DNA from 2 places in the Caldimonas brevitalea genome. Region 2 is predicted to be linked to the other one. Evidence: predicted binding sites of a transcription regulator. Region 2 holds the regulator's gene; the other holds the start of a gene.

Region 1 (3,410 bases), 480 kb from region 2:
ACGCTGTTCCTCGACGAGATCGGCGACCTGCCGCTGTCGATGCAATCCAAGCTGCTGCGGGTGATTCAGGAGCGCGCGGTGCGCCCGGTGGGTGCGGTGGCCGAGACGCCGGTGGACGTGCGCATCGTCAGCGCCACCCACAAGGACCTGGCGACCGAGGTGCAGGGCGGGCGCTTCCGGCAAGACTTGTTCTACCGTCTGAACGTGATCCAGATCCGCGTACCGGCGCTGCGAGAGCGGCTGGACGACCTGCCGCAAATCTGCGAGCGCCTGCTGGATCGGATCGCGCAGGACGCCGATGTCTGGCCGCCGCCGCGCTTGACGCCGGCCGCGCTGATGCACCTGACCCGTTACGCCTTTCCGGGCAACGTTCGCGAACTCGAGAACCTGCTGCACCGCGCGGTGGCCTTGTCCGGCGGTGAGTGGATCGACCAGGCCGACCTGGCGCTCCCGGACACCGTGTTCGCCGACACGGCCGTGTCGGACGCCGACCTCACGCTGTTGCCGGTCGGCTCTGCGCCGGCCGATACACCGGCGCTGGCCCCGGTGCCCGCCGCGGTGCCCGAGGCCCCCGCCGCCCCGGCGGCCGTGCCCTTGCCGAACGACCTGGCGGCCTACCTCGATGCCGTCGAGCGCGACATCCTGATCCGCGCACTGGAGCGCCACCGCTTCAACCGCACGGCAGCCGGCGCCAGCCTGGGCCTGTCGCTGCGCCAGATGCGCTACCGCATGGCGCGGCTCGGCGTGCTGGTCGCCGAGCACGGCGTTGCGGTGGAGCCCGACGAGAGCTGAGGCGGCACCGCCGCGCGCACCGTGACCCACCCGACGAGTCCTGCTGCCATGCCGCAGCCTGGCGACTGGCAACAGGGCTGGTGGCGCCACGCGCGCCGGGTCGCCTCACCGAACTTTGGTCCGCGCCCTCTCGCGGCGGCGATCGACCTCGTGGTGATCCACTCGATCAGCCTGCCCCCCGGGCGATACGGTGGGCCCGAGATCGAGCAGTTGTTCACGAACCGGCTCGATTGGAACGCCCATCCGTACTTCGAGCAGATCCGCGGCATCGAGGTGTCGTCTCACTTCGTGATCCGGCGAGACGGAGAACTGATCCAGTTCGTTTCCTGCGACGACCGTGCCTGGCATGCCGGGCGTTCGACGTTTCAGGGGCGTGAGAACTGCAACGACTACTCCATCGGCGTCGAACTCGAAGGGCTCGAGGACCATCCCTTCACCGGCCCGCAGTACGTGGCCCTGGTGTCCTTGCTGACCGCCTTGCGCGACCACTATCCGATCGAACACGTGGCAGGTCATGAGCACATCGCACCGGGCCGCAAACGCGACCCCGGCAGCGCCTTCGACTGGTCAGCGCTGGTGCTGTCGCTGGCCTGGCCGACACGTTGTTTTCCCTTCCTGCCGCAGACCGATGGCGACAGGGGCATCGATACCGAGCAAGCGCCTCCCCGGGGCTGAGCCGACCCAACCGTGATGCGGTGCTGCGGCCTCTTTCGGCCCGCAGCACCAGTGCTGCCGCGGGTCAGCTCTGCCAACACAAGCAGTGGTGCGGGTTGCGGCGGCAAGGCGCTGCTGCACGGTATCTCGCATACCAAAAACGGCGCCTGCGTCAATAGTTGCAATCCGCACGTGTACGCTATTACTAGCGGACTACAGTGTCTGGGGCCACTAGATGTAGTGTTGGTGTTATGCTCGCGGCCTCGAACACAAGCCTGCACAAAAGCCTGCACACAGGCGTGCACACAAGACGCGACACGCGGTGTGTGCACGTAGGCAGCGCAAGCATCCACACACATACGGCCCTCGAACGCACCGCCGGCGTCCATCGCCCGCGTCGCGTCTCGACGTTCCCGCCATCGTTTGAGTCAGTACAGAAGGGGTATTCATGCAGACCATCACCACCAGCGCCGATCCACAGCTTGCAACCCATACCGCCGGCAGCCCCCGTCCTGCGACGGCGGGCGCGAGTGCCTACGCGGGCTATCAGATCATTCGTCGCAATGGCGCGGTGGTGTCCTTCGAACCCAACAAGATCGCCGTCGCACTGATGAAGGCGTTTCTGGCGGTGCACGGCACGCAAGGTGCTGCGTCGGCGAGCGTGCGCGAAACCGTCGACGGCCTGACCGAAGCGGTGGTGCGCGCCTTGCTACGCTCCCGCCCGGGTGGTGGCACCTTCCATATTGAAGATGTTCAAGACCACGTCGAGCTGGCGCTGATGCGCGGTGGCCACCACGAGATCGCGCGTGCCTACGTGCTGTACCGGGAGCGTCGGTCGCAGGAGCGCGCGAAGCAGGGCGAGCAGCAGCGCGCGGTCGCTGCCGAGCCCACGCTGACCGTGCTCGACAACGGCCACCGCGTGCCGCTCGACATCGCCCGTCTGCAGGCCCTGATCGAATCGGCCTGTGCCGAGCTCGGCGCCGACGTCAAGCCCGACCCGATCTTTTCCGAGACCAAGCGCAACCTCTACGACGGCGTGCCGATGGAAGAGGTGCACAAGGCGTCCATCCTGGCCGCCCGCACGCTGATCGAGAAAGACCCGGGCTATACCCATGCCACCGCACGTCTGCTGCTGCACACGATCCGCAAGGAGATCCTCGGCGAGGAGGTGATGCACGCCGAGATGCACCAGCGTTACGCGGAGTATTTCCCCACTTTTGTGAAGCAGGGCGTCGACGCCGAACTGCTCGACGAGAAGCTGCTGCAGTTCGACCTGAAGAAGCTCGGCGGCGCGCTCAAGGCCGACCGCGACCTGCAGTTCGACTACCTCGGCCTGCAGACGCTGTACGACCGCTACTTCCTGCACATCGACGGCCACCGCATCGAGCTGCCGCAGGCATTTTTCATGCGCGTCGCGATGGGCCTGGCGCTCAACGAGATCGACCGTGAAGCCCGCGCGATCGAGTTCTATGAAGTGCTGTCGAGCTTCGATTTCATGTCGAGCACGCCGACGCTGTTCAATGCCGGCACCCGCCGCTCGCAGCTGTCGAGCTGCTACCTGACCACCGTGCCCGACGACCTCGACGGCATCTACGAGGCCATCAAGGAAAACGCGCTGCTGTCGAAGTTCGCCGGCGGCCTGGGCAACGACTGGACCCGTGTGCGCGCGCTGGGCTCGCACATCAAGGGCACCAACGGCAAGAGCCAGGGTGTGGTGCCGTTCCTGAAGGTGGTCAACGACACCGCGGTGGCGGTCAACCAGGGCGGCAAGCGCAAGGGCGCGGTGTGCGCCTATCTGGAAAGCTGGCACCTCGACGTCGAGGAGTTCCTGGAGCTGCGCAAGAACACCGGTGACGACCGCCGGCGCACCCACGACATGAACACGGCCAACTGGATCCCCGACCTGTTCATGCGCCGCGTGATGGAAAACGGCGAGTGGACGCTGTTCTCGCCCGCCACCTGCC
Region 2 (3,410 bases):
CCGTTCGCCTGGGCAGCCTTCCGATCATGCGTGGAGCCGCCGCCGCGGCGGCCCCTCTCGTATCGAGGGACTTCTTGCACCGAAGAGGACTGCCAAATGTTTGACCGCACCGTTTCCACCCTCTCCAATGTCGATGCCGAGCTCTGGGCCGTGGTTCAGAAGGAGAACCAGCGTCAAGAAGAGCACATCGAGCTGATCGCGTCCGAAAACTACGCCTCGCCGGCCGTGATGGCGGCTCAGGGCACCCAGCTGACCAACAAGTACGCCGAGGGCTACCCAGGCAAGCGCTACTACGGCGGCTGCGAATATGTGGACGTCGTGGAGCAACTGGCGATCGACCGGCTCAAGCAGCTGTTCGGCGCCGAGCACGCCAACGTGCAGCCCAACTCCGGCTCGCAGGCCAACCAGGGCGTGTTCTTCGGGCTGCTGCAGCCTGGCGACACCATCATGGGCATGAGCCTGGCCGAAGGCGGCCACCTGACCCACGGCATGCCGCTGAACATGTCGGGCAAGTGGTTCAAGGTCGTCAGCTACGGTCTGAACGCACAAGAAGAGATCGACTACGAGACGATGGAGCGGCTCGCGCACGAGCACAAGCCCAAGCTCATCATCGCCGGCGCATCGGCCTACAGCCTGCGCATCGACTTCGAGCGTTTCGCCCGCGTCGCCAAGGCGGTGGGCGCCTACTTCATGGTCGACATGGCCCACTATGCCGGCCTGATCGCCGGCGGCGTCTATCCCAACCCGGTGCCGTTCGCAGACGTCGTCACCTCGACCACCCACAAGAGCCTGCGCGGCCCGCGCGGCGGCATCATCCTGATGAAGGACCACGTCGCCAAGCAGATCAACAGCGCGATCTTCCCCGGCATCCAGGGCGGCCCGCTGATGCATGTGATCGCCGCCAAGGCGGTCGCCTTCAAGGAAGCGCTCACCCCCGAGTTCAAGGCCTACCAGCAACAGGTGGTCAAGAACGCCCAGGCGCTCGCGTCGACGCTGATCGAGCGCGGCCTGCGCATCGTCAGCGGCCGCACCGAAAGCCACGTGATGCTGGTCGACCTGCGCGCCAAAGGCATCACCGGCAAGGAAGCCGAGACGGTGCTGGGTCAGGCGCACATCACCTGCAACAAGAACGCGATCCCCAACGATCCGGAAAAGCCGATGGTGACCAGCGGCATCCGGCTCGGCTCGCCGGCGATGACCACGCGTGGCTTCACCGAGGCCGAGGCGCAGCAGACCGGCCACCTGATCGCCGACGTGCTCGACAAGCCGCGTGACGAAGCCAACATCGCTGCGGTGCGCGAGAAGGTCAACGCGCTGACCCGCCGCTTCCCGGTCTACCGCTAACCGGCCGGCACAGCAGCCCCTCGTCGTCGTCATGCGCTGTCCTTTCTGCGGCCACGAAGAAAGCCAGGTCGTCGAGACCCGCGAATCCGACGAGGGGGACGTGATCCGTCGCAGGCGGCGCTGCTTGTCGTGCGACACCCGCTTCACGACTTACGAACGCGCCGAGGTCACGATGCCCTCGGTGGTCAAGAAAGACGGCAGCCGGGCCGAGTTCGACCCGGCCAAGATCCGCGCGTCGATGACTTTGGCGCTGCGCAAGCGCCCGGTCAGCCTCGAGCAGATCGATGCGGCGATGCAGCGCATCGAGCAGAAGCTCCGCTCCAGCGGCTTGCGCGAAGTGCCGAGTTCGAAGCTGGGGGAATTCGTGATGCGCGAGCTGAAAAAGCTCGACAAGGTGGCTTACGTGCGGTTCGCGTCGGTGTACCGCAGCTTTGAGGATGTCGACGAGTTCAGTCGACTGATCAAGGAGATTTGAGGGGTCAGGCTTGTTGCCGGGCGGGAGCAACACGGTGCAGCCGCTGAGCCTGCTGCATGTGGGAGCTGGGCAGAGTGTGCCGTTCACCACCAGCAGAACCGCGCCCGAAGTGGATGTCGACGTCGGCCCGTAGGCGCGACGTCTCCCATGCTCGGGCCCCCGCACGTCTCTCAGATCAGCGCCAGCACTCAGCCACGGTCGCCCCCGAGCCCGTCGCGCCGCGCACACCGGTATCGGTCAGGGTCAGGTCGCCGCACCTGTCGGCATCCATATTGCCTTGCGGCGAGGCGACCAGCTTGAAAGTGCGCGCCGTGGTGTCCTCGGAGATTTCGATGGTGTACGACGCCGCGTCACCGGTACCCTTCGGCGCCGTTGTCAGGTTGTCCGGCAACGTTGCGCCGAGGAAGGTGTTCTGTGCCGCGTAGTGGCGCTGCATGAACTGCGACGCTTCGAGCAACACCGTCTGGGCGTCCGAGCGCCGACCGCGCTTCACCTGCTCCTGGTAGCTTGGATAGGCCACCGCGGAGATGATGCCGATGATCGCCACGACGATCAGCAGCTCGACCAAGGTGAAACCGTTGCTGCGAAAGGCGCCCGGACAGCGCCGGCTGTACAACACATTCATGCCACGATCCTTCGGTCTCCGGCCGGCATCAGGGTGCCGCCGGCGGCTTCGGCGGGTTGATCACCTGCCGCCACACGCGGCCCTTGATCACAACTTTGCAGCCAGTGTAGAGACACGGGAGGTCCGCGTCCATGTCGGTGTCGGGGCCGCCCCCTCCCCCGCCGCCGCCGCCAACGGTGTCACCGTGCTGGATGTTGATGGTGCCGCTCTTGCGTCCAAACTTGTTCTTGATGATACGCGGCCGTCCGCCACCCTCTGAGGTATACCCGCTGGCCTGCGAGTCGGAGCTGTTGACGACATCATCGCCACTCGTGTCCAACACCGGCCGCCCCGTCCATTGCCCCCCCGTCAGCGCCGGCAACAGGAAGTTGTACCCCTTGCCGCTGGTCTGCTCGCATTCGGCCGCCTTCACAGCGGGTGCGATGGAGTTGATGAAGACGAAATCGCCGATCACCGTGATCGGATAGATCACACGCTGGCGGTTCTCGCCGAGCGTCAAGTCCATGTACCAGCCCAGTTGCTGGTCCCAATCCACGTCTTCCGAGGTCACATTGAAGAAGGCGGGCCCCGCCTTGGGATCAGGAGTGATCGTCTGCACTTGCAGCCTCGAGCGCGCGCTGGACACTCCTGCAAACGGGCTGGGCGAGGACACCGACGACTCTCCGACCGGCGTCGGGTCCCAGACACCGTACATCGTCTGGCGGCTCGTGGTGTCCGGGTCGGTTGCGTCGAACAACTTGCCGGTGCCGAACAGGACCACGCGGCCCTTTAGCGTGTGTTCCAGGAACGACGGGGCCGCCGTGATGGGCTGCACCTGGTTCTCGTCGTTCTTGACCACCGCGAGCGGCGCTCCATTGAAACCGACCGCGCCGTTACCGGACGCATCGAAGTCGAACCGCCACATGTTGCCCTGCAAGTCGCCGGCATAGGCGGCCACCACCTGCTGTTTCGAGTCACGCACCAGCT

The links. Region 2 encodes NrdR, which represses ribonucleotide reductase genes. Its sites were predicted from a motif close to CACNANATNTNGTG; they were not measured.
Region 1: a site for NrdR is predicted at 1,676-1,689, ahead of AAW51_RS05240 (ribonucleoside-diphosphate reductase subunit alpha). Genes of this name have one in related genera too.

What each region holds. Positions count from the first base shown of each region.
Region 1 is NZ_CP011371.1:1,181,959-1,185,368, forward strand. It holds gene AAW51_RS05230 (sigma-54-dependent transcriptional regulator) at 1-792, shown strand, start outside; gene ampD (1,6-anhydro-N-acetylmuramyl-L-alanine amidase AmpD) at 841-1,467, shown strand; gene AAW51_RS05240 (ribonucleoside-diphosphate reductase subunit alpha) at 1,895-3,410, shown strand, end outside.
Region 2 is NZ_CP011371.1:1,658,262-1,661,671, reverse strand. It holds ZMP/ZTP riboswitch at 1-21, shown strand, start outside; gene glyA (serine hydroxymethyltransferase) at 97-1,344, shown strand; gene nrdR (transcriptional regulator NrdR) at 1,376-1,819, shown strand; gene AAW51_RS07230 (type IV pilin protein) at 1,995-2,387, opposite strand; gene AAW51_RS07225 (pilus assembly protein) at 2,473-3,410, opposite strand, start outside.